4 regions of the Glutamicibacter arilaitensis Re117 genome follow, and region 2 is predicted to be linked to each of the others. Evidence: riboswitches for the same ligand, from Rfam matches in the RefSeq annotation. Region 2 holds a riboswitch; each other region holds the start of a gene.
What was found. A riboswitch is a leader RNA that binds a small molecule or an ion and turns the genes downstream of it on or off. The one in region 2 is predicted to bind S-adenosylmethionine.
Positions count from the first base shown of each region.

Region 1 (7,963 bases), 370 kb from region 2:
CTGCCTATCTTTTGCTGTCTCCACTCACATTAAGTTCGAATCGTTTCTTTGGTCAACGTTTTTCTTAATTGCCACGACGGTAAGCTGGATTTGTGAATGATCGTCAAGTTCAAACCAGCCCACATTTCGCCGAAGAATTACGCCTTGCGGCCCTGAAGGCAGCTCGCCAGGCCGCCGTATTGCTACGTGAATCCTTCCGTGCAAATGTCCAGGCAGAGCATAAGAGCAACGCTCACGATCTGGTCACCGACATCGATCGGCGCAGCCAGCAACTGATCACCGCCTCCTTGCTGTCCGCTCAACCGGATTCGTGGGTACTGGGCGAAGAACAGGTCTCCGGAGATCAAGGACTGCCCGCATCCGGAAAAGTGCAGTGGATCGTTGATCCGATCGATGGCACCAGCAATTTCGTTCACGGCGTGGCATTCTTCTGCATCTCCATTGCAGCGGCCGTCGATGGTCAACTGCTCGCTGCGGTAGTCCTTGACCCGATCTCTGGCGAAGAATTCACCGCTAACTCCACTGCCGCATTCCTCAACGAACGGCGCCTTGAACCAAGTGCTCGCCCGGAACAATCCCGGGCCAATCTGATGACAGATTATCCGGGTGCCGAATCCATGCTCAAAGACGGTGAGCTGTCGATGAAGATCTTTGGCCAATGGATCCAGGACTTCGCCACCGTGCGGCGCAAGGTCTGCGCAGCCTTGGAACTAGCCCATGTTGCCGCTGGGTGGTGCGATGCCAGCATCGGGTTCGATACCAAGGTTTGGGATGTGGCTGCCGGAGCGCACTTGATACGCATGGCCAAGGGGACCTTCCGCGGACTGTCCTACGGACAACCGGGCCTGGCAGATCACCAATGTCCAGGGTTCATCGCCCAAGGACCAGGCGCCAACTACCCTTCGCTAGCAGCCGCCGCCGAACAAATTCATCAGCTGCGGGCCAGCATCTAAGCCAACAAGTCTGACAATAGCAAAGTAGTTCGCCCTAGCTCTCGGCTTTGGCTACTTTCGGACGTACTATGGCGACATGGAACCACTATTTCACCGGACCGCACACTCCGCAGTGCGGCATCATGGAGGCGGAGGGGTGATCCTGGGAGGAATCGGAGCAGTTCTGCTTTTTGTTTCCTTCGCAGTGATGTTGGCAGCACAGTCCTTGGACTGGGAGCCACTGCTCATCGGCATTAGCTTGGGCGTTTCGACAGTACTCTTCGGCGTGGTATTCCACTTCACCCACTGATAGGAACTGTTCGCTTTTCCAATAACCACAACGGCCCCGGATTCATTGTTCATCAGAGCAACAGATCCGAGGCCGCTTTCGTGCTTGGCTGTTTTACAAGTGGGTTGGCGCAAACATCTTCAGCAGCGTGCGCACCACAATGACGTTCGGCCCATCAGACTTCAGGGCCTCGGCGAGCGCGGTTCCGATGTCTTCTGGCTCGACGGCTTGAGCAGGGATGCCAAAGGATTGTGCCAGCGCCACGAAATCCGGACGGGCAAGCTCGGTGGCAGTCGCCTTCCCGAAGGCGCCTTCCATGTATTCGCGCAGGATGCCATATCCGCCATCATCAACGATCAGCCATGTGACCGGCGCCTGATGCTGCTTGGCGGTGGCCAGTTCGGCGATGGAGTACATCGACGAACCGTCCCCGCTGACGGCCAGCACGCGCTGCTTGGAACCGATGGCCCCACCGATTGCGGCGGGGAATCCGAAGCCTAGGCCACCAGCGCCCTGGGCGGAGTGGAACTCACCGTCCTTGGCGTCCCAGCAGCTCCATCCCCAGTAGGCAGCGATGGTCATATCCCAGAAGGTCTGCATTTCGGAAGGAACAGCGGCACGGATGTCCGCCATGAATTTCCGTTCCTTGGCCAAGTCCTGCGCATCCAGGCGGCCCTGCACCTTTGCCAGCGTTTGGGCTACTACCTGCTGTGGGGTTTGCCCATGCCAGGAAGCCTGGGCCTTGAAGCCGGTCGCGCGCATCTCTTCATCCAAGAATTTCAGCGCTTCGCGTGCATCAGCACGGATGCCCAAGGCCGGGGTATTGGATTCCAGGACACGCGGTTCGGCATCAATCTGAATCATCTTGCCACGCGGTTCGAGCGTGAAGTAATTACTCGTCACCTCGCCCAGAGCCGAACCGATCACCATCAGCACGTCGGCGTCTTCCATGACTTCCGAGACAAAGCGGTCTTCAGCCCAGGATTGCAGGGACAGTTCGTGGTCCCAGCTGAAGGCTCCGTTGCCGCCAGGGCTGCACAGCACTGGAGCCTGCAGTTCCTCGGCCACGGCCAGCAGTTCCGCTTGGGCGCCAGCACGGCGTACCCCGCCGCCAGCGATGATCGCTGGCCGCTTGGCATCGGCTAGCCAGCGCATGGCCTCACGAATCAATTCTTCACGCGGCGGGTGCGGATAGGCTTCGGCCAGAGCATCTTGTACCGGAGGAACCATGACCGGGGCGAGCAGGACATCCTGTGGCACCTCAACCCAGACTGGTCCCATCGGCACGGTGATCGCGCGTGCCCACGCGTCCTGGATAGCCGAGGGGATCCCCGAAGCGTGATGCACGGTCTGCTGGAACTTGGTGACGTTGGCGGCCGAGGCCTTCTGGTCATCGAGCTGGTGCAGCATGCCCTTGCGCCGAGCACCCAAGCCGTCCAATGGAATCTGGCTGGCGATGACGACCATGGGCACACCGGTGGCATAGGCCTCCTGCAAACCCGCCAGCGAGGTCAATGCGCCGGGGCCGGTGGACAGGAACAGGACACCTACTTCGCCAGTCGCGCGGGAGTAGCCATCGGCGGCAAACGCCGAGTTGTTCTCGACGCGCGAGGAGATGAAATCCAAACTTGAGCGCGAGAGCGCATCGAAGAGGCCCAAGGCGTGCTGCCCGGGGATGCCGAACACGGTTTTAGCACCGAGTGCGGTGAGGGTCTCGATGACCAGGTCCCCGCCATTGCGTTGAGGTTGCTCATTCATTAGCTATTCATTCCCTTACTGGCACGGAAGTCGCTGATCAGGCTGATCAAATCATAGGTGACATGCGAGGCCGCCACACCGGTCAGCTCTGCATGGTCATAGGCCGGAGCGACTTCAACGATATCTGCACCAACGATGTTCAGCCCACGCAAACCGCGCAGGATTTCAAGCAATTCGCGGCTGGTGATGCCGCCGGCTTCCGGGGTGCCGGTGCCCGGGGCGTGAGCCGGGTCAAGCACGTCGATGTCCACCGAAATGTACAGTGGGCGATTGCCAATGCGATCGCGCAGTTTGTCCACGATTTCACGTACGCCCTGGTAGTAGACATCGGAGCTGGTCACGATGCCAAAGCCGAAACGCTTGTCATCTTCCAAGTCTTTTTTGCCGTATAGCGGACCGCGGGTGCCGACATGGCAGATTGCTTCGGTGTCCAAAATGCCTTCTTCAACAGCACGGCGGAACGGAGTGCCGTGCGTATATTCAGCGCCGAAGTAGGTATCCCACGTATCCAGGTGCGCATCGAAGTGCAGCATGGCAACTGGTGCTCCAGCGCGCTGCGAAGCGGCACGCAGCAAGGGCAGCGCGATGGTGTGGTCGCCACCAACGGTGACGAGGGTGGAGCCATCGCTGGTCAGTTCCAGTGCCTCGTGTTCAATGGTTTCAATGGCCTCATTGATATTGAACGGGTTAACCGCCATGTCCCCTGCGTCAGCCACCTGGCTCTGCGCAAACGGCGAGGTATCTGTCGCCGGGTTGTAGGGGCGGATCAGGCGCGAGGATTCACGTACGTGGTTGGCACCAAAGCGGGCACCGGGACGATAGGAAACACCGGTATCAAACGGCACTCCGACAATCTTGATGTCGGCTTTCTCCACTTGGTCCAGTCGTGGAAGCCGGGCATAGGTGCCGCCTCCTGCATAGCGCGGAATCATCGCAGCATTGATGGGCCCTAGACGACCATTTTCCTCGATACGGATTTCCTTCATCGCAACTTCCTCCCCAAGACACAACAGCACAAAAGCCAGAGTTGTCTAATACGAAACTTCAGTTTTCTATTATGCTATTTTGTCTGCTGGATCACGTCAAGATCAGGCTTCCTCCGCCACAAGAATCCAGGAGAAATGTAGAACGCCGCCACCCGGGATTGGGTGGCGGCGTTCGCTTCAACTATGTTCTTGGCGTTCAGCTGGCAGAACTACGATTCTGCTGGGCAAGCACTTCCAGCGCGTGGTGCCAAAGTCTTGGAGTTTTGACTATATTTCAGGCTATTTCGCCCAATGAAGATGATCAGCTCTCGTCAGAGTGCTTCTTGCTGGCTTTAACCAGCGCACGATCGACCTCATGGATACCTAGGCAAAAACCTGCGGACATGATCAGTGACTTGATAGTCAGTTCAGAAAGATCATCGGCTACGTACACCAGCTGAACTGGTCCAGCCAAGATCAGCAAGACCCCGGTCCACAACATATAGACCCACGAGGTATGCGCTTGGGCCATCAGTGGGAAGCGTGCGCGGCGGCGAATCGTGCGCACCCCGATGGTCACGATCACGATCGCCAGAATCGCAGCGCCGATGAAAAAGAAATTGCGCTGGGTGCGGATCCAGGTCAGGGTGGTGCCGACAAGGACACCGAAAAGTATCGAAGCCCACCAGCTGATGCTGCGCAATTGGTCATGCGTTGTGGTCGGTTCCCGTGTTTTCACACCTCTCCCATCACTTATCGATCCCAGCGCCCAAATCAACGCAATGCTTCTAGAATACGCGGTTTGCCGGCCCACCAGCCAACGCAAGGCTGCGCAGGGACTGTCCCACCTCCAGAACAGAAGCTGGAGACGGACAACTAGAGAATCAGCGTCCAGGTAACCACGGCGGTCTGGTCGGACTCGTTCTCCCAGCTGTGCGGCTCACGGCCGGGGAAAGTTATAGTGTCGCCAGCTTCGAGTTCCACTCGTTGATCAGGTAATACGAGCACGAACCTGCCGCCAATCACATGCAGCACTTCCAGCTCGCAATCCACCGAATACAGTTCCGCTTCGCCGGTGCCCTTCGGCGCGATCTCGGCACGGATCATCTGCACCCGCTTTTCGCTGCGAGGCGTAACCAGCTGCTCCGTGATGCCATCACCGCCGAGGGAAACGCGAGGAGCCTGCTCCAGTCGCACAAGTTTGGTTTCCGGAACTTCAAAGAGCGTACCGACTTCAATGCTCAGTACTTCGCACAGCCGCAAGAGGGTCGAGACCGACGGGCTGGTCAGGTCGCGCTCGACGCGTGAGAGGAAGCCCTTGGTCAGTCCCGAAAGCTCGGCGACTTGGTCAATGGTCATGCGCTGGGTTTGGCGCACCCCGCGCAGCCGCGCGCCAATATTGATCGCTGCACCGGTTGGTTCAACTGGCAAGGTTTTCATCGTTTGGCTCCATCGACGATTCTCATAGCGGCAAAGCCCAATCCATTTCGGTTTCAAGGCCTGCGGAGCAAGTTTACCAATGGTAAACACGCGGTGATCTCTATCGGCATTCATTCTGCCCCGTTCACCCCACCGAAGATGCCTAGGGAACTGCCTATGAGTCGTGAACAGCTCGATGGCCTGGTGTGCCGACTGCATCTGGTTCCAGCAGCGAAGCGGCAGTCATATTTCGCCCCATGACTTCTTCAAGTCCCCACCCCGGCAGTAGCATCAGAATTGTTGCTTCACGAGATGCGGCGCCAAGCTCCGACTGGCCGCACACCAACCCCAAGTTCATGGGTGGTTCGGATGAGGAAGCGGTCCGCGCATCAACAGTTGCACGGGCAAGAGCTCGCCAGAGAGATGCAGCCCCATGACGTATCCAATCCTGCCAATCATCGACCGCCAGACCGGACAGGTGCAGTTCAAAGCCGAAGGCCACTGGCATATCCGATATGTAGCGGATCCGCTGCGGCTTGAACGACTCCTTGCCCGGGGCGTGAGACGGCCGATCTTCGACCCGGAAACATCAAATTTGCTGCTCGTAGTGCCAGCAATCGCAGATCCTGCAGGCAAGAAATTTGCTTTTAGCCTTGCCAAATTCCCAAGCAACGGAGCCCTGACTAAACTGGGTAGCTGATCCGACCCACGGGTTTCATTGGGAAACTCCATGTACTAGGAGAGTCATCTTCACGATGTCACAGCACTCAGCAAGCGAACCAAGCAAAACTCAGATTAAGCGATGGCGGCAATACCTCGCCGACGAAATCGCCGAAGGGGCCATCTACCGTGCCCTCGCGGAGAAGAAAACCGGGCAGGAACGGCAGATCCTCTTAGGCCTGGCCGAAGCCGAAACACGCCACGAAGAACACTGGCGGACCAAGCTCGGCGGACACGTCAAAGACGTTCGTCCATCCTTGCGCCGCACCATGCTGCGTTTCCTGGCACTGCACTTGGGCTCGGTGTTCGTGCTGGCCATGGCCCAGCGCTCGGAAAGCAGCTCCCCCTACCGTGATGACAAGGATGCCACCGCACAGATGGCAGCCGACGAACAGGTCCACGAGGAAGTAGTCCGTGCGCTGGCTACCGCTGGCCGCGCACGTCTTTCAGGCAACTTCCGCGCCGCGGTCTTCGGTGCCAACGATGGGCTGGTTTCCAACCTGGCGCTGATCATGGGTATCGGCGCCACCGGTGTCTCGGCAACCTTCGTGCTGTTCTCCGGCGTTGCTGGTTTGCTGGCCGGTGCGCTGTCCATGGCCGCTGGCGAATACGTCTCAGTACGTTCCCAGCGCGAGCTGCTGACCGCTTCGCGCCCAACCCAGGTCACGCTCACTGCAGCCCCGAACCTGGACCTCGATGCCAACGAGCTGCTGCTGATCTACAAGGCCCGAGGAATGAGCGATGAGGATGCCGAGCACCGTGCGGCCGAACGCATGGGCATGTTCACCTGTGACTGCAATCCCGGCTTCTCGTTGAACCCAGAAGGCCGCAGCGCAGAACTTGAAAAAGAACATGAAGAGCTGGGATCGGCGACCGGAGCGGCCACTACCTCGTTCTTCCTTTTTGCGTCCGGCGCTATTGTGCCGATCCTGCCTTATATCTTCGGCCTATCCGGCCTGAGCGCAGTCATCATCTCCGTGGTGCTGGTTGGCATCGCCTTGATGATTACCGGCGGCATCGTCGGCTTGCTCTCCGGCGCGTCCCCATTCAAACGAGGCCTGCGCCAGCTGGCCATCGGCTGGGGAGCGGCTGCCGTCACCTATTGCTTGGGCCTGATCTTCGACGTCAGCGTCAGCTAGCGGCCCGACACCTTGCGCATGCCGGTACAGCTTCGCCTGTACCGGCATTTTCCATGCCTGATTCAGCTGCCCTGTGGATGCCGGGTGCGCCGGCGCAGCGTCGTCATGGATTCGATGAACGCCATGGCTTCTTCGGCCGTATCCACTAGCGCGATCTTCTGCTCCATGACCCGCTCCTTGGCCAGTGCTTGCAGCAACGGCCACGCCGGCAGGTCCTTGGTCCAGTAGTCCTTGCCAATGAGCACCATCGGCACCACTCGGGCCCCAGTGGCGTAATAGTTTTCGCAGGCGTCCTGGAAGATTTCCTGCACCGTGCCAGCGGCCCCCGGCAGGACAACCAGCCCTCCATTGGATTGCTCCAGCAAAATAGCTTCGCGAATGGAATTGGTGAAGAACTTGGCAATCCCGGTGGCGAACAGGTTCGGCGGCTCATGACCGTAAAACCAGGTCGGCACGCCAAGGGACTGGCGCTGGCTGGGGAAGCGTTCTTTGACCATCAACGCAGTTCTTGCCCAACCGGTACGCTGGTGGATCGCATCCGGCGCCTCGGCCAGCATCCGCAACGCCGTAGTGATGTCCTCTGGTTCATAGTCAGCCAACCACGCTCCAGCATTGGCCGCTTCCATTGCGCCAGGCCCACCGCCGGTAGCCACCGCATAGCCCGCCCGGGTAATCATCCGCCCCAGCTCTACAGCTCGCGCGTACTCGACAGTGCCGCGGTTCATCGCGTGGCCGCCCATC
Region 1 covers NC_014550.1:641,054-649,016, reverse strand. The annotation lists gene AARI_RS03435 (inositol monophosphatase family protein) at 93-953, shown strand; gene AARI_RS19550 (hypothetical protein) at 1,090-1,242, shown strand; gene AARI_RS03430 (thiamine pyrophosphate-binding protein) at 1,336-2,979, opposite strand; gene speB (agmatinase) at 2,979-3,965, opposite strand; gene AARI_RS03420 (hypothetical protein) at 4,267-4,683, opposite strand; gene AARI_RS03415 (cupin domain-containing protein) at 4,821-5,384, opposite strand; SAM riboswitch class IV at 5,667-5,780, shown strand; gene AARI_RS03410 (hypothetical protein) at 5,797-6,063, shown strand; gene AARI_RS03405 (VIT1/CCC1 transporter family protein) at 6,119-7,222, shown strand; gene AARI_RS03400 (LOG family protein) at 7,285-7,963, opposite strand, start outside.
Region 1: it holds a riboswitch for S-adenosylmethionine, as region 2 does, so the genes downstream of both, AARI_RS03410 (hypothetical protein) here and AARI_RS01695 (ABC transporter ATP-binding protein) in region 2, are expected to answer to the same signal.

Region 2 (7,963 bases):
CATTCGCGGCATTCAATGCCGTGGTGGCTGCCCGACTGTTTTACGTGTCATAACCAAACATATTCGCTGGACAAGGGCGGAATTAGCGCACGGATAACAAGTGCTGCGTGTCACAACCACGCACGGCATACCGTTCCCGTAAATTTGCGCATACTTCATCCCCACCTTTCCAGGAGATCAAAGTATGTCACGAGCACGATTACGGTCAGTTGCCTGCGCGGCAGTTATCGCCTTGGGCCTGGGCGCTTTCTCAGCCCTTCCGGCGAGCGCGGAACCACGGCACACCCAGAAAGACTCGACGGCCATTGGCACCGGCGGGGCAGTTTCCTCGGTAGACCCGGAGGCCACCGCCGCCGGCATTGAAGTTCTGCGCAAGGGAGGCAATGCCGTGGATGCGGCCGTGGCCACTGCGGCGGCACTGGGTGTCACCGAACCCTACAGCGCGGGCATTGGCGGTGGCGGATATTTCCTCTACTACGATGCGAAGTCCGGCAAGGTCAGCACCATTGACGGCCGCGAGACCGCACCAGCTGGCATCTCCCATGATGCTTTCATCGACCCGGCAACGGGCGATCCGTACAACTTCACCCCGGAACTGGTTACCAGCGGCGTGGCAGTTGGCGTACCCGGAACCTTGGCCACTTGGCAACGCGCCCTGGATAACTGGGGATCGCAGAACCTGAAGCAGGTCCTGCGCCCGGCAACGCAGATTGCTTCGCGCGGCTTCGTAGTTGACGAGACTTTCCGCGAACAGACGCTGGATAACAAGGAACGTTTCAACGCGTTCGACTCCACCAGCCAATTGTTCCTGCCCGGCGGCGATGCTCCCCAGGTCGGGACTATTTTCAAGAATCCAGATCTCGCCGCCACCTACCGAATGCTGGCCAAGCAAGACCTTGACGGTTTCTACGAAGGGCCATTGGCTACCGAAATCGCCCAGAGCGTTCAGGCGCCGCCCACCAGCGATGACACTACTCTCCCGGTTCCTGCAGGAACCCTGAGTACCGCGGACCTTGCCGGCTACGAAGTGGTGGAGCAAGCTCCGACAACGGTGAATTACCGCGGCTACGAAGTCTTCGGCATGGCCCCGTCTTCCAGCGGCGGAACGACCATCGGCGAATCGCTGAATATCCTTTCTGAGTTCAACCTCTCAGCGATGGATGAGCCCGATGCCTTGCACCTTTATTTCGAGGCCACTGCGCTGGCCTATGCCGACCGAGGAAAGTTCGTGGGTGATCCGGCATTTGTCCAGGTCCCCACCCAGGCCTTGACCGACAAGCTGTTCGGTGCGGATCGGGCGTGCGCTATTGATCCGCAACAGGCTGCGGTTAAGCCAGTGGCCCCTGGCGATGTCGAAAACTATGATGGCCGATGCCCTGCAGACACCGGTGAACCGGTGGCAGAGCAGGATACGGAGAATATCTCCACCACCCACCTGTCGGTCGTTGACCGCTGGGGCAACATGGTTTCCTACACGTTGACCATCGAGCAGACCGGTGGTTCGGGCATGGTGGTTCCCGGTCGCGGTTTCCTGCTGAACAACGAGCTGACCGATTTCTCCACGGTGTACGATCCGGCAGATCCGAACCGCATCGATCCGGGCAAGCGCCCGCGTTCATCGATGACGCCAACCATCGTTTTGCAGGATGGCAAGCCGGTGCTGGCTATTGGCTCCCCCGGTGGTTCAACCATCATCACCACCGTATTGCAGACGCTGGTGAACCGCATTGATCTGGGCATGGACATCAGCCAGGCCATTGCCGCACCGCGCGCCTCCCAGCGCAATACGGCAGCTGTTACGGCGGAACCGGAGTTCATCGACGCGCACGGCGCAGCTCTGGAAGCCTTTGGCCACAAGCTCACTGCGGCCGGGGATTCCTTCACCCCGCAGGCGGAAATCGGTGCGGTTGAAGCGGTAGAAATCGCTGCCGATGGCACGCTCACAGCCGCAGCCGAGCCTTCGCGGCGCGGTGGCGGTTCAGCGATGGTGCTGGAACCGATCGACTAGCCAGATACTCACACGGCGGCCTTGGGCAACATCTAACGCGTTGCCCAAGGCCGCCGTGTGCTCTTTGGCTAGGTTTCTACGCCTGAGGAGCCAAGCGGTTGGCCACCTTGTACTTCGCGGCGCGGTGCGTGTCCTTCACGCGATCGCCCTCGCCGAACAGCTTGTTGCGCAGCGAGCCCTCGGCGTAGTCGGTCTTGTAGACCCCGCGGGCCTGTAGTTCGGGAACCACGTACTCCACGACGTCCTCGAAGGTGCCCGGGGTGACGGCATAGGCCAGGTTGAAGCCGTCAACGTCGGTGTGCTCCACCCAGTCGATGAGCTTTTCGGCTACCTCGGCGCCCGAGCCCACGGAGACCGGACCGAATCCGCCGACGCCGATCCATTCGGCCAGCTGGCGGATGGTCCATGGCTTTCCGGTATCGCCACTGGCCTTCTTGAAGGTTTCCACCGAGGACTGGATGGCGTTGGACTTCACGTCGTCACCGATGACATCGTCTGGCCCGTAGACGGACATGTCGATGCCGGTCCAGCCCGAAAGCAGTGCCAGCGAACCTTCGATATCCACGTAGGAGGCGTAGTCTTCGAATTTCGCCTGGGCAAGTTCGGAAGTTTCGCCGGTGATGATGGTCTGCATGGCGAAGACCTTGATGTCGTAGCGGCCACGGCCCGCGGCCTCAGCGGCGTCGCGGATCTTGGCAACCGCTTCCTTGAGCAGGTCGCGGGTAGGGCAATTCACGAAGATCGCCTCGGCGTTCGACGCCGCGAATTCGGTGCCGCGCTTGGAAGCGCCGGCCTGGTAGATCACCGGGGTGCGCTGGGTGGAAGGCTCGGTGATGGCGATGCCCGGAACCTTGAAGTACTTGCCTTCGTGGTTGATCGGGTGCACCTTGCCCGGGTCGGTGTAGATCCCGGTTTCCTTGTCGTTTTGCACCGCGTCGTCTTCCCACGAGCCTTCGAGCAGCTTGTAGACCACTTCGAGGTACTCATCGGCGTGGTTGTAGCGCTCGTCGTGCTCCATCTGGTCTTCCTGGCCCATGTTGCGGGCGGCCGATGGCAGGTAGCCGGTAACCACGTTCCAGCCCACCCGTCCATTGGTCAGGTGGTCCAAGGTGGCCAGGCGGCGGGCGAAGGCGTACGGGTGCTCATAGGCGGTGCCGGCAGTGACGCCGAAGCCCAGATTCTCGGTCACGGCGGCCATAGCCGAGACCAGCATCATCGGGTCGTTGACCGGTGCCTGGGCGCCGGAGCTCAGCGGGGTCACATTGGTGCCCTTGTAGACGTCGTAGGTACCCAGCACATCTGCCAGGAACAGCCCGTGGAACTTGCCCTTTTCCAGCACCTTGGCCAGGTGGGTCCAGTAGCCCAGGGTGTTGTAGGTCGATGCCTTGTCATCCGGGTGGCGCCACAAGCCCGGTGACTGGTGGACCACGCAGTTCATATCGAATGCGTTGAATAGGATCTCGCGCTTGTTCTCGCTCATTGTTGTGCCCCCGTAAATCGGTTAAGTGAATTGTTGCTGGTCTGTGCCAGGCCCTAGGCCCGATGGGTCGAGTCTTCGCCGGTAACTGACAGGCGCTGCGGCTGGACCCCGTTGATCTCGTAGTCCCCGACGATGCGTGCCTTGTAGATCGCCGGGTTATGCGTGGCAATGGTCCGCGCGTTGCGCCAGTGCCGGTCCAGATTGCAGCCGCTTCTGGTCGACGAAGCTCCAAGCCCGTCGAAAATCTTGCTGGTCACTCCGATAGCCAACGGCTGGACCACGGTTTGCGCGCGGTTGGCGGCAAGCTCGCAGACCGCATAGCGCTCTTCATCGTTCAACCCCGGATCGCCCAGAGCCGCTTCGACTTCAAGCACCGCTCCGATGACTACGGAGTCAGCAGCGAAGGATTCCGCTGATACTTCGCCCACCAGCTGCAGCACCTGGGGTTCCTGGTAAACAGGGACACCGGTACCGGTGGTGAAGATGCGGGTTCGCGACTGCACCGCACGGCGCAGGTCGTTCAGTGCCGCGCGGGCGATGCCCGCCTGCACCGCCATGAGAACCAGCTGGAAGATGGCAGCTTCGGAGTCATTGGTCTGCTGCGGCATGAAGCAATCCACCGGGACCTGGCGGAACTCGGTGGTCCCGGTTCCGGTCAGCCCCTGGCCGAAGCCATCCCAGTCATCAAGGATCTTCACGCCGCTTCGCTGGGTGGAGACTACCGCAATCTGGCGTCCGGCCAGTTCCGGGTGGGACACGGCAACGGTGGTCCAGTCGGCAAAGATGGTGCCCGTGCAGTAGTACTTCTCGCCGTCGACGACCCAGCGGCCATCCACGAGGCTGGCTGCGGTGTTCAAGGTGCCCAGGGCATTGCCCCCGCGTTCGGTATAGGCGTTGCCGATGATCTGGCCGGCGGCAATGCGCGCGATCCATTTCGTGCGCAGCGCCTCGTCATCCAGCGCCAACACGTTTTCCACGAAGGCGATGTGCGCACGCCACAGCTGTCCGACGTGGGAGTCCGCCTCGGACAGCTCGATGAGCAAACGGAATACATCTGACAGCCGGGCCCCGTAGCCTCCGTCTGCCACAGGAAGTCGCAGCGCGCCGAAGCGTTCGCGATTGAGCAATCCCACCTGTTCGAAGGGAAGCACCCGGTTCAGGTCGCGGTCTTTGGCGTTCGCAGCGATCTGGGAGAACACCGGACGGAAAATTCCAGCGAGCCGGTCGTACTGCTCATCCGCGCTAGGTCCCGGCGTAATTTTCAGCAATTGCCTTGTCGGAAGCTGTTCTTCGAAATTGTCCAGTTCCAGCGCGGTGGCCTGCGAAGGATCACTGAGCTGGTTGAAGTCCAGTCCGTCGGCATTGGGCGAATGGCCAATAGGCATCAAAATTCTCAATTCTTTCCATCGGTCCTGGCGGTAGCACCGTCCCGCGCTTGGGGTGGTTGCTGCGGCGTCTTCGAGCCAGATCTCTCAGCCGCTCTGGATGGGTCGTATCCATTTGTAGCCGTAACAATCGTGCGATTCCAAGCCCCGAAGTCACATTTCGTCTCGCGATGCGCACGGGGTTGGACGGCACTTGCGCGACCTATTGCCGGTGAGACCGAAGATGACTTGCACAGAATTGGCGAATGTCGCCCAAACACGCATCTAATGAAATAAATAACGAAATATCCTCCACATGTGACGTAGTTATCGAATATTTTTCATGTTACGCAAGATTTGCGTTCAATTCGTTCGAATGCCTGTAATGGATGAGTAACCATCCCGAGCGGCCGAGAGATCTGGCTCTACGACGCCGCAGCAACCACCTACGGACTACCCTCCGCAGGCCGGTGCTACCGCCAGGAACGATGGAGATGAATCATGGCTCTTACTTACGCAGCGCCCCCAACGGGGACAAGCGCCGCCTCTTCTGGTGCATTGGATGTCAGCTTCACCGACGTCTCACGCACCTTTACTACCAAGAAGGAAAGCCGCACCGTACTAGCGGCTATCAACTTGCAGATAACCGCGGGCCAGGTCGTCGCGATCCTCGGTGCCAGCGGCTGCGGCAAGTCCACCCTGCTGCGTTCGGTATCCGGCCTGGACCACCCGTCGACCGGTTCCATCCGCACGGGCAACCACGATGTGAACGGCATCAACGATCTGTGCGCCGTCGCTTTCCAAGAACCGCGATTGCTGCCATGGCGATCGGTTCGCGAAAACATTGCCCTCGGGCTGGCACCAGGCACTGAAAAGTCCGCCGGCGAGACGCTCATCGATGAACTGATCGAGCTCACCGGATTGAGCCACGCAGCGCACCTGCGCCCACGGGAAATTTCCGGCGGCATGGCCCAGCGGGTATCGCTGGCCCGCGCATTGGCCCGCCGCCCAGGAGTGCTGCTCCTAGACGAACCCTTCGGCGCACTGGACGCACTGACCCGCTTGAAGATGCAAGACCTGCTGCTGTCCATCCACAAGTCGTTCCCCACCACCGTTTTGATGGTGACCCACGATGTGGATGAAGCCTTGACGCTCGCTGATCGGGTCATTGTCCTGGGCCGCGCCGGCACCACCGGCGCCGCAAGCGTCATCGAGGACCTGTCCTTGCACGCCGCTCAACCGCGTCGGCACACCGACAGCCAGTTTGCCGCACACCGCGCACATCTGTTGCGCCTGCTGGGCGTCGATCCCACCAATCACTAGCCCCATGCGCCTCACGGCGCCTTGGAGTTTTCATCCCAAGTGGCTAGTTTCCACCTCACTTGCACGCACATTATTAGGATTTTCTATGCTTTCGAACCGCTTCACCCGCCGTACCGCATTGTCCGCCGCCGCCCTGCTGCTTGGCACCTCGGCGCTTGCCGGTTGCGCCGGCGAAAACGCTACGGCCGCCAACGCGGACAAGACGCTGTCCATCGATTTCGCTACCTACAATCCACTGAGCCTGGTGCTCAAGGAGAAGGGCTGGCTGGACGAAGCTGCTAAGGAATCCGGCGTCAGCGTTGAATGGATCCAGTCCGCTGGTTCCAACAAGGCCAACGAAGCGCTGCGAGCTGACGCAATCGACGTGGGCTCCACCGCAGGTTCGGCCGCATTGCTGGCCCGCTCCAACGGTTCGCCGATCAAGACCATCGCGTTGTACTCGCAGCCTGAATGGGCCGCGCTGGTGATCGGCAAGGATTCGAAGATCAGCTCCGTGAAGGATCTGAAGGGCAAGACCGTCGCAGCCACCAAGGGCACCGACCCGTACTTCTTCCTGCTGCAGAGCTTGGAAGAAGCCGGGCTCAGCGAAGACGACATCAAGCTGCAGAACCTGCAGCATGCCGACGGGCGTACCGCATTGGCCAATGGTTCGGTTGATGCTTGGAGCGGCTTGGATCCGATCATGGCCGCCGCCGAAGAAGACGGCGCCTCGCTGGTATACCGCAACCTTGATTTCAACACCTACGGTGCGCTGAATGCCCGCGAAGACTTCATCGAAGAAAGCCCGGAACTGGCGCAGCTGGTGGTCGACTCCTACGAAAAGGCGCGTGCCTGGGCTACCGAGAACCCTGAAGAGACCGCCGAGATCCTCGCAGACGTGGCCGGCCTGGGGCCTGAGGTTGCCACCACGGTGATCGAAGAACGCTCCAACCTCGATGTTCCGGCAGCACCTAGCGAAAAGTACACCAGCGTGCTGCTCAACATCGGCCCGACCCTGGTAGCCAGCGGCGATGTCTCCAAGCAGGAATCGGTCGATGAAGCTCTGGCGACCCTGGTCGATGACCAGTTCGCCACCCAGGCCGATGCAACAAAGATTTCCGGAGAATAATCAGCGATGAGTACTCCAACCGTGCCTCAAACCCGCAAGGCCCAGCCCGCGGGCAGACAGAAATCAGAAATCGCGGCCACCATCTTGCGCGCACCGAAGTGGTTGCTCGCATCGGTTCTTCCGATTCTCACACTGGCCGTGTGGCAATACGTGACCGTCACCGAAATCGTTGCCCCGTGGACCCTGCCTACGCCCGGCTCTGTTGCGGCTGCAGCCGTTGAGCTTTTCCAAGATGGCGAGCTCGGCCCGCATATCGGTATCTCGACCCAGCGCGTCCTGCTCGGTTTCTTCTTCGGCTCGCTGCTGGGCCTGGCCTTCGGCGCCCTGGTCGGCTTGTCCAAGCTGGCCGACGCATTCTTGGGCCTGAGCATCAGTGCGCTGCGCGCGGTCCCTTCCCTAGCGTGGGTCCCGCTGCTGGTTTTGTGGATGAAATACGGAGAAGACTCGAAGGTCACTCTGGTGATCATCGGCGCGTTCTTCCCGGTCTTCACCACCGTCGCTTTGGCCTTGCGCCATGTCGATGCCCAGCTCGTTGAAGCCGCCCGTTCCTTCGGCCTCAAGGGCCTGAAGCTGCTGCGCACCGTGCAGCTTCCAGCAGTGGTTCCGGCCATATTCTCCGGACTGCGCCTGGCATTGGCCCAAGCGTGGCTCTTCCTCGTAGCCGCCGAACTTCTCGGCGC
Region 2 covers NC_014550.1:269,907-277,869, reverse strand. The annotation lists gene ggt (gamma-glutamyltransferase) at 185-2,008, shown strand; gene AARI_RS01705 (LLM class flavin-dependent oxidoreductase) at 2,085-3,488, opposite strand; gene AARI_RS01700 (acyl-CoA dehydrogenase family protein) at 3,542-4,873, opposite strand; SAM riboswitch class I at 4,889-4,980, opposite strand; SAM riboswitch class I at 5,247-5,347, shown strand; gene AARI_RS01695 (ABC transporter ATP-binding protein) at 5,354-6,175, shown strand; gene AARI_RS01690 (aliphatic sulfonate ABC transporter substrate-binding protein) at 6,261-7,283, shown strand; gene AARI_RS01685 (ABC transporter permease) at 7,290-7,963, shown strand, end outside.

Region 3 (7,963 bases), 330 kb from region 2:
GGGTTTCGTGAGGCACCGTTGCTGCTACTTAGGGGCTGACGGGTAAACCTAACGTGTGATTGAACGTTCGAAAGCTACGGCAAGAGAAACTAGGTGCAGAGGCAGGCTTCTACGTCGTTCCTTAAACCTTGTGGTGTCGGAACTGGTGCCTTGAACGCCGCGTAGTCGAATCCCATCTGCAGGGATGCCTTAGCCCTTGGGCAGATCCACATTCTGGGTACGCAGTTGGCCACGGGAGAGCTGCTTGCCGGTGGCTTCATCGGTGATGATGACCTCCCAGAGCTGCTGGGTGCGCCCTTGGAACAGCGCGGTGGCGACCACCTGGACCCGCGCCCCGGTGGATGGGCGCAGGAAATCGGTTGCGTTATGCACTCCGACGGCGAATTGCCCGCGTTCGGCCACCGCATAGCTGGCGCCAACCGACCCTGCGCTCTCGATCATCGAGGCGTACACGCCGCCATGGACCACGCCCCACGGGGTGTGGTGGTTCTCGTCCAACGTCGCGTGGGCACGTACTTCAGTGGCAGTGATTTCATCGAATTCCAATCCGATGCTTGCGCTGAATCGGCTGGTCTTGTCGGGAATCCGTGGTGCTGGCTTATCCAATTACTGGTCCTCGGGCTAGTTCGTTGTGCTGTCTTCGAGCGCCTGGGCGCGCAGGACATTCTTCTGCACCTTACCAGTGGAGGTGCGCGGCAGATCCTGCGGGAAGACGATGGTGCGCGGCACCTTGAATCCGGCCAGCTTTTCGCGGGCGAAGCCGATCAGGGTTTCGGCATCCAGGGTGGATCCGCTGGCGCGGATGACATAAGCCACCGGACGCTCACCCCATTTCTCATCGGCGACGCCGATGACTGCAAGATCCAGCACCTCTGGATGCGACGCGAGGGCCTGTTCCACCTCGATGGTGGAGATGTTCTCGCCGCCGGAAATGATGATGTCCTTGGCCCGGTCGCGCACCTGGATGTAGCCGTCCGGGTGCATGACGCCGAGGTCGCCGGTGTGGAACCAGCCGCCATGGAAAGCTTGGGCGGTGGCCGCTTCGTCGCGGTAGTAGCCGATCATGACGTTATTGCCGCGCAGCACGATTTCACCCATGGTCTGCCCATCCGCCGGCACATTGTTCATGTTCTCATCAACAATGCGCGCGGACTCGGCGGTGATCATGCCAACGCCTTGGCGTGCCAGTTTCGCGGCCCGGCCCGGGCCATCGAGCTCATCCCATTCATCCTGGTACTCGCAGACCGTGTACGGCCCGTAGACCTCGGTGAGCCCATAGACGTGGACGACCTCGATGCCCAGCTTCTGCAGCTTGGAGATGATTGCCGGTGACGGGGGAGCGCCTGCGGTGGTGATGCGCAGCGGGGAATCGAGCTGGTGGGCGCGGGTGGAGTCGGCGATGATGGAGCAGACGGTCGGGGCGCCGCACAGGTGGGTGGTCCCCAGATTCTCGATGGCATCCCAAACAGCATCTTCTCGCACCCCGCGCAGGCTCAGGTGGGTGCCACCGGCCGCCGTGACCGCCCACGGGGTGCACCAGCCATTGCAGTGGAACATCGGCAGAGTCCACAAGTAGCGGGTTTGTGCGGTGAAGCCCTGGTGGTGCGCTTCGCCCAAGGAGTTCAGGTAGCTGCCGCGGTGCGAGTAGAGCACGCCCTTGGGCTTGCCGGTGGTGCCCGAGGTGTAGTTCAGGGTGATCGGAGCCCGTTCGTCAGCGATCGCGTAGGGAAGCTTTTCATCGGAGGCTTCGGCCAGCAGCTCATCCAGGGTGGCATCGACCTGGACGTTTGGGCGTGCTCCGTCATATTGGTCATCGGTGATCTCGATGAGGGCATCCAGCGTCGGGTTCTCCCGGCGCAGGGTCTCGGCGTTTTCCAGCAGTTCGGTATCGGCGAGCATCAGCTTCGCCTCAGAATGATCAACGATGTACTGCAGTTCGTGGGCCGAAAGCCGGGTGTTCAGGGCAATGAGCACGCCACCGGCCAGCGGCACGGCGTAGTGCGCCATGAGCATCTCTGGAGTGTTCGGCGCCAGTACGGCGACGCGGTCACCGGGCTCAATGCGTGCTTTGAGCGCTTGGGCAAAGCGGTGCACTCGTGCTTCGAACTCGTTATAGGAATAGCTGCGGGTTCCATGGATGACGGCGCTTTTATTCGGGTAGACCTCGGCGGTGCGTTCCAGGAAGCGCAGTGGGGTCAATTCTGAATGGTTGGCCTGAATCTCTACCATGGTGTGGCTATTCCTCAATCGTCATCGCGGGTACGGTCAACATTAAGCAGGAGTGTGACTCAACGCACTCTGTGACCAATAATGGCATGAACCTCGGCGTCATGCGGAGAAACCAAGTTTCATTACGGTGGGCGGTAGGGAATTCGCGGCAGGGCTCTAGTTTCCGGAAGAATGCTGATCTCATGCCGATTCGGCGGTCGCGGGGCCTTGCTGCGCTCGTCGGCCGGAAGGTTCTAGCGACAACGTCATTCAACGAATAAAAGACTGCCAAATGCGCGCTAGTGACGGGTTGAATCGAACATTTCTTTAAATATTGCGATTTGCGAAGTGAAATGTTTGACGCTTCTTCGTCATGGGCCATATCGTTTTAATCAGAATCAAGAGCATCAGCTATAAGCCCTGGCTTGCTGATCGGCAACCCTCTCAACGGTAGTGGGGTGCTCCAGGTGAGGATTCGGTTCCACACAAATGTGCTGGAACAAGTACCGCACACGGCGCGGGATTTCAGCTCAAGCGGCTTCGGGTAACAAGAAGCCTTAGCTTGCGAGCTACTGCGCGGTGGGCAAGACCGAAGGAATCGAGCCATGTCATTGAATCTTGAACTTGACCCGTTGACCCTACGCAAGGTATTCGCTCAGCACCCCTCGGGCGTAGCCGCCCTTTGTGCTGAATTGGACGGCGAGAAGACCGGCATTGTCGCTTCATCGTTTACCGTTGGCGTTTCCCTTGAACCTGCATTGGTAATGTTCGCGGTGCAGAAATCCTCGAACACCTGGCCCAAGCTGCGCGACGCTGGTCGCATTGGTGTCTCGGTGCTCAGTGAACGCAATGACGGTGTTTGCGCGCAGATTGCTTCGAAGAATGGCGATCGATTCCGCGGTATCGAAACCACCGGCACAGATCAGGGTGCGCTCTTTGTTGACGATTCCACGCTTTGGCTGGAGACCTCAATCTACAACGAAGTCGAAGCAGGCGATCACTGGGTAGTTCTTTTGGAAGTTCATGGGCATCGCACCTCAGGGCACCTGCCACAGATCTTCCATGATTCGCAGTTCCACTCGCTGCCAGTTCCTGAACTGGTATAAAACCCTCTTAGCTTTCAGCGCCGGCTGGTTCATTTAGTTGATCCAGTCGGCGCTGTTTGTTTTAAGCGCGCGCCTGTTCGCCTCACCGTTACGCACAATAAGTTATCCACCGGACCCTGGGGTACGAGGGCCGCCGATTGTGGACTATTCACGGTTTTGACGTATTCGGATGAATTTAATCCGGGATGACTAAGGGTTTTGTGAAACTTCGAGTATCCACAAGGATATCCACAGAACTGTGGACTGGGGGTGGGGAAATGTGCACAAGGAGCGAAAAACCCCGGAAACTGGGTGATTTTGGGTGTTGATAACTCTGGGCGTGATGCCGTGACCTTCAATGAATATACTTTCTGTCCACAGGTGTGTAAACCGAAAAAGCCTAGTCACATCCAGTTTGATAGGTACAAAGTGGGGTAATCCACAGAGTTCTCCCCAGACAGTGAACAGGGACGTCCACAGGTACAGCGTGGTTATCCACATATTCTGTGGATAATGAGGTTTACGCCTGTTAATAACACCCCTACTGTTGGCTTTGGGAGAGAAATATCCACAGGCGCTTAATATCCAAATGTCCGTGTCGACTGACATGATGGAGCGTTGCCATGAGGCAGGGAGAATTTTTCTCAGCGGGTCAATAGGGATGGAAGTGTCTGCAATGAGTGCTGAGCCGGTTTATGAAGGACGAGAATCCGACGCAGGGCGTAAGCCGCCACAGGATGTTGAGGCCGAAATGTCGGTCCTCGGCGGCATGATGCTCTCCAAGGACGCCATTGCTGATGTGGTCGAAGCCATCCGTGGCACCGACTTCTATCGCCCGGCCCACGAATCCATCTATGAGGCGATTGTTGACCTCTATGGTCGCGGCGAACCAGCTGATGCGGTGACAGTTGCCGACTTGCTGACCAAGCGCGGAGAGATTTCACGCATTGGCGGTGCAGCATACCTGCATAACCTCATCCAGCAGGTTCCAACTGCAGCCAACGCAGGGTACTACGCAGAAATCGTGCGTGAACGTGCTGTGCTGCGCCGATTGGTCGACGCAGGTACCCGCATTGTCCAGATGGGTTATTCGCCAGATGGTGAAGTTGACGCCATCGTCAACGAAGCCCAGGCAGAGGTTTACAAGGTTGCCGAAAACCGCAACAGTGAAGACTACGTGCGCCTCTCGGACATCATCGAAGATACGGTCGATGAAATTGAGAATGCGGCGAATGCTGGTGACGGCATTACCGGCGTACCTACCGGATTCTACGAATTCGATGAACTGACCCAGGGACTTAAGGGCGGCCAGATGATCATCATCGCCGCACGTCCTGCAGTGGGCAAGTCGACCTTCGCCTTGGACTTCGCCCGTTCGGCTGCCATCAGGCACAATATGGCTACCGTCTTCTTCTCCTTGGAAATGGGCCGCAATGAAATTGCGATGCGCTTGCTCTCCGCCGAAGCATCTATCCAGCTCCAAGATCTGCGCAAGGGTTCTGTCGAGGATGCCCAGTGGACCAAAATTGCCACCACGATGGGTCGATTGAACGAAGCCCCGTTGTTCATCGATGATTCTCCGAATATGTCCATGATGGAAATCCGCGCCAAGTGCCGTCGCCTGAAGCAGCGCAATGAGTTGCGCATGATTGTCTTGGACTACTTGCAGCTGATGAGCTCGGGCAAGCGCGTGGAATCACGCCAGCAGGAAGTTTCCGAATTCTCGCGTAACCTCAAGCTGCTGGCCAAGGAACTCGACGTTCCGCTGATTGCACTTTCGCAGTTGAACCGTGGCTCGGAACAGCGGACTGATAAGAAGCCGATGATCTCGGACCTTCGTGAATCGGGCTCGATCGAGCAGGACGCCGACATGGTGATCTTGCTGCACCGCGACGACGTCTACGACAAGGAAAACCGTCCGGGCGAAGCAGACGTAATTATCGCTAAGCACCGTGCAGGTCCGACTAAGACCATTACGGTGGCCTTCCAGGGCCACTACTCGCGCTTCAACAACATGTCCAACGAGGGTTAATCCCAGTCAGGACTTGCATGGCACCCACTATAGCCAGCTGATTGCTGGCTATAGTGGGTGCCATGTTCGATTCTATGCAGGCTTTGCTGTGGGGAACGGTGGCCGGCTCGGCCCTGTTGCTGGGCTCGGCGGCGGCGTGGTGGCTGAAGATTCCCAAGATCTGGGTCAGCGCCATCATGGCTTTCGGCGCAGGCGTGCTAATCAGCGCGTTGACCTTCGAGCTGGTGCTGGAGGCCTACACGACCGGTGGCCTGGTCGCTACGCTCATCGGAGTCATCGCTGGTGCCCTGCTGTACTTCGGGGCCAACCGGCTCCTTGACTGGCGGACCAAGCGGCGCCGGGCAAAGAAGGGCACGGGCGGTGCTGATGAATCCGCTGGAAGCGATCTGGCTGTCGGTGCGCTGATTGACGGGATTCCTGAATCGGTAGCGTTGGGCTTGACCGTGGTGGCCAGCTCGGCGATCAACCCGGCCATGCTCATCGCGATCTTCATTTCCAACGTCCCGGAAGGACTAGCCAGCACCGCGCAGATGAAAGACGCGGGGCGCAAAGGCTCCTCGGTGGCGGCCCTGTGGGGATCGATCGCGATCTGCTGCGGCATCTCCGCGTTCCTTGGCGCGCTGCTGCTCGAATCCATGCCCGGAGAGGTTCTGGCTTTCGCCACCGCCGTGGCCGCCGGCGGCATCTTGACGATGATTGCCGACACCATGATTCCCGAAGCCTATGCCGCGGAGCACGACTACACCGGACTGCTGGTCACCACGGGATTCCTCGCCGCCTTCAGCCTGCACGTGATAGGTGATTAGCAGAAACCAGATACGCAGTCACTAGTAGCTCAAACTTGGGGAAAACCTTGAAGAGATATTTTGCGTCGAAGATTCAGTAAATAGAAAACCAGCGTAAAGAGTAATGCGGATCGCTGTTGACTATCTCTTTCTCGCGGTTCGGAATGCAAAGAAACAACCTGTCCCGAGCAGCACTGAGAAGGTGAGGAAAGTTGTCCCAGCAACTGCGTCAAAGCTGTATCCGACAGCGGTACATAGCAGCGAGAATCCTGTGGCTATCGCGAGGATCCACGCCGTCACCATAAAAGTAATGCGGCGGATCGTCTGGCGGCGCGAATTTGGGGTGCGCGGTGGTCTCGAAGAGCTGACTCTGGAGTGTGTTGCGACGGGAAGGTGCGCGTTGTCGAAAGGGTGTGACGGTAGTGATGGGAGGTCTGCATTTTGAGAGGCTGGAAGCGGATCGTTGGGGATTGTTGGTTCGGCGACGTGGGTAGTAGATGAAGCTTCGGCTCTGACTGCCTCAACGGAGTTGATCTCTGCGGATTCTAGGGAAGGTGCTATGAATTGTGATAGCAAGGGCGACGTGCGCTGAGGTTTAGTGCGATTAGCTTCCAGCATTGAGGCGGGCGCCATTCCTACAGCGACGTAGAATTCCGTCTCGCTCATGATACGGATCTGTTGTGCTCGCTCCGTGATGTATTCGTGAGCTTTTCTGGCCTTAGTCGTGCCGTGACGCAGGTCAAAGCCTGGTGCGTGCGGATTTTCATCGCAAATCACTAGGATCGTGGTCTTGCGGGTAGTGCTCAACTGGACACTTGCCCCAAAGCTGGCAGCCAATTGGAATGCCTCGCGCCGACCAAGTAGTTCAAAGCCTCCTGTAATGGTAAGGCCTTGACCAAATAGTTCATGTTCCGGATCTGCGTTCAAATTAGGTTCTGGTAGGTCGCTTTTTCTGATCGAAGGTTCTGATGAGTATGGTCGACCGGATCGCGATATGGCGGATTTCTGGGGTGTGACTGTGTCAAGATCGACCCATGTGGAGACACCTGCTCGTTGAGCGATGGCTAAGACTATCTGTGCGCAGACAGAAGCGTCAGATGCGGCGTTGTGATGATCCAGGCCTTTGATTCCTAGCGAATCTGCCACGGTCGGCAAGCTGCAATCCTGGAGACCCAGATGTGCTCTGGCTAAATCACGAGAGCAAAGCCAGTGGAAATCGCCGAAGTCCACGCCTGACCATTCGCAGGCCTGACGCCACACAGACTTATCGAATGTTGCATAGTGGGCGACAACGATATCGTTGCCGACAAAATCACGGATGCGGGCAGCTGACTCGGTCCATGAGGGTGCGTTGACCACGTCTGCTTCTGTGATTTTATGTATCGCTATGTTTCGATCTGCGAAGGTTGTGAACCCATGAGGAGGTTTGATTAGCCAGGAAGCCTGGTCAATGATCTTTCCATTTCGAACTTTGGTCATACCAACGGCGCAAACTGATGCACGCTTGCCGTTCGCGGTTTCAAAATCGATTGCCGTGAAGTCCATGTTCATAGCGTTTCCTGTGATTCTTCCTAAGACTAATTTGCGCTTTCTTTCAGTGAATCACCAGCTTGCGACGGTCTGGACATTAATGGTTGAAAGTTACAGGAACGTTATCAATGGGTGATTCCCCCGATGCCCGAGTGATTCATTGGGGCCATTCCCAATTAGGTTGCGAACCCCTGGATGTTGGGTGCAGGGTTGCGTTGATTTTTGTCGACGACACTAACCGTTACCTGCCAGAGAATTGGGCCGCCGGCGGCATCTTGACGATGATTGCCGACACCATGATTCCCGAAGCCTATGCCGCGGAG
Region 3 covers NC_014550.1:3,799,863-3,807,825, reverse strand. The annotation lists gene AARI_RS18070 (PaaI family thioesterase) at 190-606, opposite strand; gene AARI_RS18065 (long-chain-fatty-acid--CoA ligase) at 622-2,229, opposite strand; SAM riboswitch class IV at 2,605-2,720, shown strand; gene AARI_RS18060 (flavin reductase family protein) at 2,814-3,314, shown strand; gene dnaB (replicative DNA helicase) at 3,970-5,325, shown strand; gene AARI_RS18050 (ZIP family metal transporter) at 5,388-6,131, shown strand; gene AARI_RS19475 (exonuclease domain-containing protein) at 6,252-7,661, opposite strand; partial or broken gene AARI_RS20475 (ZIP family zinc transporter) at 7,901-7,963, shown strand, end outside.
Region 3: it holds a riboswitch for S-adenosylmethionine, as region 2 does, so the genes downstream of both, AARI_RS18060 (flavin reductase family protein) here and AARI_RS01695 (ABC transporter ATP-binding protein) in region 2, are expected to answer to the same signal.

Region 4 (7,963 bases), 500 kb from region 2:
TCGGCGACCGTGTAGCCGGCATCGGTGACCGCACCGGTGACTACGGCACCGTAGGAGGCTGTCCCTTCAATTATCCACAGGGTGCTGGCATCGGCTCCGGTGCGCCTGCCGACCCAAGCGATAGCGCGTTTGATGCTGGAACTGGTGGCGGGAAAATCCCTGGTTTCCACGTGTTCGCCGGTATAGGTGATGATGGAATAGACATGCTTACGGGCGTGGGTATCCACTCCGATGATATAGGAGTAGGTCTTGGCAACGGTCTGCGGGAGGATAGTCATACGGCTTGGTACTTTCTTCTTTTCACGGACAGGATCTTCGGCCGTGCGGCCGGTACCAGTCCGGGAAGGAAGTCACCGTTGGAGCAACACTGTGATGGGTCACACCCTGATAGGTGGACATTCTTCTGATCAGGCTACCGAGGTGGGCCGGGTTGGCGCCGGCCGCCCAACAACGTAGACAGACAATTCTCGCAAACGACACCTCAGGGGTCAGCCTTACTTTGAGTCATGCCCACGTCGGAGGGAAGCCTGGCATCTACCCTGCCAGCTGATCCCAGACCAGCCACTACAAGACTCACAGCCTTACTTCTTTTTCGGGTCACCACGCTAAAAATCGAAGAGCCGGATTACACCGGAAACGACGGATGGTTCAACTGGTGGCTCCGAAACTGTGGACGAACCTGAGGTTTCAGAAAGCGAACGACCCGTTGCTGACGCTGAAATCAAGCCCGTAGGTTCAATCGGCAAGACAATCGTTACCAAGGCGCAAAAGGCAAGCAAGTCCACTGAACCCGTAGCGGTTGTTGAGGCCTCAGCGCCTGCACTGGCCAACACAGGTTTTGATGGTTTCTGGGCTGCTGGGGTTGGGATACTGCTAGCCATTGGCGGTGTGGTATTTATTGCCCGCTCACGCAAGGCTTCTGCGAAGTAGCTTAAGCCGATAACGGTCCCGTAATGCAGCTGACGCTGGGAAGCACCAAAGGGTGGTTCCCAGCGTCAGCTATTTGTGTATCAGTGGCCCAGATGCGAGCCGGAATTCAAGTGGTGCCACGAACGGTTGTGGTAAACCAATGCGTCACCAAGCTCGCCTGGTTGGGAGTCGCGTGCAATGTGTGACTGCAGTCCGCGAGCCACGATGACCGTTGAGGTCCCTGCTTGGATGCGTTCCACAACCTCGCACCGTACCCAAGCGCGGACGTTATCAAAGACAGTTTCGCCGGTGCTCAAACGAGTCCATGTCTGGTCCTGGGCAAAACGATCTACCCCGCTGGTAGCACCCAACTTAGCCAGCTCAATGTCATGCACATCCAAGGAATGAACGACGACCGTCTGAGCGCGAGAGAGTCCGTCAGAGGCAGAGGAGAGCGCCGAAATTGAGAAGACTAGCAATGGCGGATCTACGCTGATGGAGGCAACCGATGTTGCGGTGAGGGCAACTGGGCCCTGGCCAGCATCGGCAGTGATGACACTGACCCCACCCGGGTGCCCTCGAAAGACTGCTTTGAAGTCTTCTGCGGGCAGGGAGTCGGTTGCGTCTATCGAGACTTTAGACACTGGCACCGACGAGCTCCTCGCGCAGGATTCCGGCTCCGGCGTTTAAAGCACTGAGCTTTGCCAGCGAGACATCGCGAGGGAATGGAGCCATGCCACAGTTGGTGCTGGCAATGAGCTTGTCTGCGTCAACAAATTCCAGCGCCTTACGTAGGGTCTGTGCGACTTCTTGTGGGGTCTCAATGGCAACATTGGCTACGTCGATGGCACCGAGCATGACCTTCTTGCCTCGAACCATCTCAACTACTTCAAGCGGCACGTTGGAATGGTGAGATTCCAAAGAAACGGTGTCGATGGTTGAAGCCTGCAACAGTGGGAAGGACTTCTCATAATGGCGCCACTGAGCGCCCAGAGTGGCCTTCCAATCGTTATTGGCCTTGATGCCGTAACCGAAGCAAATGTGCGCAACGGTTTCTGCCTTCAAACCTTCGCAAGCACGCTCCAGCGCTGCGATGCCCCAGTCAGCAACTTCATCAAAGAAGACATTAAAGGCTGGCTCATCAAACTGGATGACATCCACGCCGGCTGCTTCGAGTTCCCTGGCTTCTTGGTTCAGGATGGTAGCGAACTCCCAAGCGAGCTTTTCGCGACTCTGGTAATGAGCATCATACAAAGTATCAACCATGGTCATCGGGCCAGGCAGAGTCCACTTGATGGGCTTGTCGGTAAATGTGCGAAGGGCCTTTGCGTCCTCGACAAAAACTGGCTTTTCGCGTTCCACGGCACTAACGACGGTAGGCACGCTCGCGTCGTAGCGGTTGCGGATTCGCACCGTCTCGCGCTTTTCAAAATCAACACCGCTCAGGTGCTCGATGAATGTGGTTACGAAGTGCTGACGGGTCTGTTCTCCATCACTAATGATGTCGATGCCACGCTGGGTCTGTTCGAGGACCGCAGCACGCATGGCGTCTTGCTGGCCTTCGCGCAATTGCTCGCCTTCAAGCTTCCATGGGGACCAGAGCTTTTCAGGCTCGGCAAGCCAGGAAGGCTTGGGTAGGCTGCCGACAATTGACGTGGGGATAAGCGGGGAAGTCATACGTTATCTTTCGGATTCTTAGGCGACAGGAGTCGGGTAGGAAGAGGACCACTGATCGAGCAGTTGGCGATTCGGGATGATGAAGTGCTCTTCGGTGAACTTGCCTTGGATCTTGCCCAACTGAGTTCGTTCTTCGCGGTCATAAAAGACACGGGTGGGGGAGAAGTCCTCGGCGCCCAGGCTCGGGTGGTACACGGAAGGTGCTGCCGAATTGGCGTTGTAGATTTCCGGACGGTAGATCTTCTGGAACGTCTCCATGGTGCTGATGAGGCTGATCAGCTGAAGGTTCGTGTAGTCATTGAGCAGGTCGCCGCGGAAGTAGAAAGCCAATGGCGCAACAGCGCCCGGCGGCATGAAGTAGCGGACGCTCAAGCCCATTTTCCCGAAGTAGGCATCGGTCAATGAATTTTCGTCCTGGTGGTATTCCAAACCGAGCACTGGATGGCTGTTGCCGGTGCGGAAATAGGTCTTGGAAGTCGAGACGCTGATGCAGATCACCGGCAGCTGGGCAAAACGTTCACGGTATGCCTGTGAGTTCAAAAAATGTTGGAAGAGCTGTCCGTGGAGATCGCCAAAATCTTCTGGAAGCACCGGAGCTCCGCTGTCATTACATGAGGCTGGAAGCACAACGCTGAAGTCGTAATCGCGGACATAAGAAGAAAAATTATTGCCGACCATGCCCTGGGACCGAGTGCCGGTGAGTTTATCCACGATCGTGGTTTCAAGCACTTCTAAAAGAGGAAATTGCTTGTCGGTATTATCGGCAGAAAAATGCACATTTGCGGAAATGATTTCCAATTCCAGAGAATAACGGTCGCCCTGGGGATTGTCCCAGTGAGCCAAGGAATTGAACCGGCGGTTGATCATCGTCAGGGCATTGCGCAGGTTCTCTTCGCGGCGCTCTCCGCGTGCCAAATTAGCGAAGTTTGTCGTGGTTCGCGAATTTGTCGAAGGGGAGTAATTCTCGTCGAATCTGGTGGTGCTAATGCTGAAATTTAATGCGTCTGCCATGATGGCCAATCTGTATTTGGGAGGCCTGGGCAGGCCGAGGGGAAGTCGATGCGTCAATCATGCAGGGAGATTCTTGATATCGGGTAACTCGATATAACTATGGATTCATATAGACTCTGGCTATGGTACAGGGAACAAATGGATTGACGCTGCAGCAACTTCGCTATTTCGTGGCGGTCGCCTCGGAGGGGTCGATCTCGGCTGCCGCCGACCTCATTTACGTCGCGCAGCCCAGCATGTCCTCAGCGATGAAGGAACTTGAATCACGGGTGGGGCGCACCTTGCTGATGCGCTCGGCCAGGGGAGTGACACTCACCGCCGAAGGCGCAGAATTCCTGGGCTACGCCCGGCAGGTGCTCGAGCAGGTGGAGCTTCTTGAACATCGATATCTCGGCCGACCCTCAGCCCGGCGGCTGCTGGGCGTCTCGACCCAGCACTACTCCTTTTCGGTGGATGCCTTCGTGCGGATGGTGCAGGCCAGCGGGGCCGAGGAGTACCAGTTTTCGCTGCGCGAGACCCGCACCGAGCAGATCATCGAGGACGTGCGCACGCTGCGCAGCGACATCGGGATCCTGTACCGCAACGACTTCAACCGGAAGGTCATCGACAAGCTGCTGCGCGAATCCCGGCTGGTCTTCCACCCGCTGTTCCTGGCCGATCCGCATATTTTCATCTCGCGCAGCAACCCGCTGGCCACCCGTACCCAGGTCACGCTCGAAGACCTCGAAGACCTGCCCCGGCTGACCTTCGACCAGGGGGCGAACAACTCGTTCTACTTCGCCGAAGAGGTGCTCTCCACGCGCTCCAGCCAGCGCGAAATCCAGGTCTCGGACCGCGCCACCATCTTCAACCTCATGATCGGCTTGGGCGGGTACACGATCTCCACCGGCATCATCAGCGACGAGCTGGACCCCCTCCATCGTGGCCATCCCGCTGGCCATCGAGGAGCGCATCGAAATCGGCTGGATCGACCACGCCGCCATCCCGCTCACCGACCAGGCCCAGCGCTACCTGCAAGAAGTGCGCACCGTGGTCGCCAGCTTCGGGGTAGAAGTGCTCGGCTGAGCCGCCAGTGGCGTAACTCCCGGTCACCGAGCACCGGCACATCGTCACAAACTTCCAGCAAAACCTCTACATCACGCCGATTCATCTCAAAACTTCGCGTCATAAAGTGCTGCCGGTCACCGCGTCATCATGACAACGAGAAGTCATATGAAGCCTGGCGGCCTTGTATGAAGCCGGCCGCCCGATAACGCTTGCACCGTTTGCGGCCCATGGCCAACCATGGAGGAACAACAAACCATCAAGAGCGACTAAGAGATCTGGCTCGTTGACGTCGCAGCAACCATCGGGAAACCGAAAGGTGCTAATGCCAGGAACGATGGAGCAGTTCCGAACGCGTTTTTGCGTACTGTGCTTCGTGCCGCCGCACGATGCCAATCGGTGCACTCCCTCGCAGAGAAACGAGGAGGAGCCATGAGCCAGGAAACCGACGCGGTGCACGCAGGGTACCGCCCGAGCGGAGACTTCCGCCCGATGCTGCCGCCACTGCACAATTCCGCGGCCTACCAATTCGCATCGCATGCCGAAGCGATCGAGAAGTTCGCCCTGCGCCAGGCCGGCTTCACCTACTCGCGCACCGGCAACCCCACCGTCTCGATTCTCGAACAGCGCGTGGCCGCCCTGGAAGGCGGGGCCCACGCGGTGGCCACCGCCACCGGGCAGGCCGCCGTGGCCCTGTCCCTGCTTGCCCTGACCCAGGGACCCAAGCACATCGTGGCCTCCTCCTCGCTCTACGGCGGCACCGTGGACCTGTTCACCGACACCTTCGCGGACTTCGGGATCCGCGTCAGCTTTGTCGACCAGGCCGATCCGTCCGCTTGGGCCGCTGCCATTGAGTCGGACACCCGGGCGTTCTTCCTGGAGTCGGTCTCCAACCCGCTGTGCACCGTGGCCGACATCCCGGCCATTGCGGCGATCGCGCACGAGCGCAACATCCCGGTGGTTGTCGATAACACCCTGGCCACGCCGCTGAATGTGCGCCCGCTGGAACTCGGTGCGGATATCGTGGTGCACTCGGCCACCAAGGGATTGGCCGGGCACGGCTCGGTGCTCGGCGGGGTAGTGGTGGATTCGGGAACTTTCGACTTCTCCGATTCCTCCCGCTGGCCGCAGATCGCCGCCCCGCGGGTGCGGCTGAATGGCACGTCGCTGCTTGAGCGCCACGGACCGGCCGCCTACGCGATGCTGGTGCGCTCCAAGTTCCTGCACGACCTGGGCCCGACCCTGGCCCCGGCCAGCGCCCAGGGCATCCTGGCAGGCATCGAGACCCTGCCGGTGCGCGCCGCCCACGTGCAGCGCAGCGTCACCAGGCTGATCGACGCGCTTGCCGAGTATCCGGGCATTGCCGCCATCCACCACCCGTCGTTGCCCGAGCACCCCAGCCACGAGCTGGCCCGGGCGCTGGCGCCGAAGGGCACCGGCTGCGTGCTGGCCATCGAGCTGGCCCACCCATCCCTGGTTTCCCCGGTGATCGACGGGCTCAAGCTGATTTCCCTGGCCGCGAATGTGGGGGACACCCGCACCATGGTCTCCCACCCGGCGACCATGACGCACTGCCGGCTCTCGGAGCAGCAGCTGGCCGACGCCGGCCTGAACACCTCCACCCTGCGCCTGTCGGTGGGATTGGAAGACCCCGCCGACCTGCTCGCAGATATCACCCAATCGCTGGATCTTGCATTGGCCGCAACCCAGGCCACCGCCGGCACCAAGGAAGTGAGTTTCGCATGAGCGGCTTCAACACCCTGGCCGTGCACGCCGGCCAGCACAAGGATCCGCACACCGGTGCGGTGATCCCGCCGATCTACCAGACCAGCACCTTCATCCAGGACGGCATCAACGTGCTGCGCGCCGGGCACGAGTACTCGCGCGGCTCCAACCCGACCCGCAACGGCTTCGAATCCCAGCTCGCCGCGCTGGAAGGCGGCGCCGCCGGCTTCTCCTTCGCTTCGGGGATCGCCGCCGAAGACGCACTGCTGCGCGCAGTGCTGGAACCGGGCGACCACATCATCCTGGGCGCCGACGGCTACGGCGGCACCAACCGGCTGATCTCCAAGCTGCACGGCAAATGGGGGATCACCTCTTCCGCGGTGGACATCACCAACCTGGATGCGGTGCGCGCCGCGGTGCGCCCGAACACCGCGCTGCTCTGGGTGGAGACCCCGTCCAACCCGCTGCTGGGCATCGCCGACCTGGCCGGCTGGGCAGCCATCGCGGCCGAGCACGGCGCCCTGCTGGTGGTGGACAACACCTTCGCCACCCCGTACCTGCAGCGGCCGCTGGATTTCGGCGCCCACGCGGTGGTCCATTCCACCACCAAGTACATCGGCGGGCACTCCGATGTGCTCGGTGGCGCTGTCATCGTGGCCGACCACCTGCACCGCGGGCAGAGCCTGGCCGAAGCCGTGGGCTACCAGCAGTTCGCCGGGGGAGCGGTCTCCGGTCCGCAGGATTCCTACCTGGCCGCCCGCGGGCTGAAGACCCTGGGCCTGCGCATGGAACGCCACGGGGCTACCGCCTCCACCCTGGCCCGCTGGCTCGATGACCAGCCCGAAGTCACCCGCGTCTACTACCCGGGACTGGAACGCCATCCGGGCCACGAGCTGGCCAAATCCCAGTCCGCGGCCGGCCGCGGCTTTGGCGGGATCCTCTCCTTGCAGCTCTCTGATGAAGCCGCCGCCCGCGCCTTCGCCCAATCCATGGAGTACTTCCAGCTCTCGGTCTCCCTGGGCGGGGTGGAATCCCTGGTCTGCTATCCGCGCGAAATGACCCATGCTTCGCTGATCGGCACCCCGCTGGAAATCCCGGCCAACCTGGTCCGCCTCTCGGTGGGCATCGAGGAAGCCGACGACCTGATTGCTGATCTGGAACGCGGCCTGGCCGCCGCCCGGGCGACCCAGCCGGTACACAAGCCCGCCGTCGTGCGCGAGAAGGCCCTAGAAAACGCCTGATCATTTCGGTCCGCGATGATCGGGCGGCGCGCCCCTTCCCTGGAGAATAGTAGTTGGGGAAGGGTGGAATCATGATCGGAATTCTCAATCGGCTCATCGAGCATATCGAGGCTCAGCTACGCGCCGAGATCAACCTCGCTGACTTGGTCTAAGGCACAAGTCCGAGCACTCCGGGCAGCCTATCGAGGCTGTTCCGATCCCGGGTGCAGCATGCCGGCGCAGAGGTGCGAAACGGATCATCTGGATCCGTGGGAGAAGGGCGGGCGCACTGATATCAAGTCTGCGGTGTTGAATTGCTTGATTCACCATACGGCCAGGCATTGCGGGTTGTTCCAGGCGGTGAAGATCCCTGGGAG
Region 4 covers NC_014550.1:768,222-776,184, forward strand. The annotation lists gene AARI_RS03970 (IS110-like element ISAar16 family transposase) at 1-278, opposite strand, end outside; gene AARI_RS03975 (LPXTG cell wall anchor domain-containing protein) at 670-930, shown strand; gene AARI_RS03980 (flavin reductase family protein) at 1,011-1,553, opposite strand; gene AARI_RS03985 (methionine synthase) at 1,546-2,586, opposite strand; gene AARI_RS03990 (DUF1852 domain-containing protein) at 2,605-3,597, opposite strand; partial or broken gene AARI_RS03995 (LysR family transcriptional regulator) at 3,720-4,662, shown strand; SAM riboswitch class I at 4,895-4,985, shown strand; gene AARI_RS04000 (O-acetylhomoserine aminocarboxypropyltransferase/cysteine synthase family protein) at 5,074-6,387, shown strand; gene AARI_RS04005 (cystathionine gamma-synthase) at 6,384-7,607, shown strand; gene AARI_RS19575 (hypothetical protein) at 7,818-7,963, shown strand, end outside.
Region 4: it holds a riboswitch for S-adenosylmethionine, as region 2 does, so the genes downstream of both, AARI_RS04000 (O-acetylhomoserine aminocarboxypropyltransferase/cysteine synthase family protein) here and AARI_RS01695 (ABC transporter ATP-binding protein) in region 2, are expected to answer to the same signal.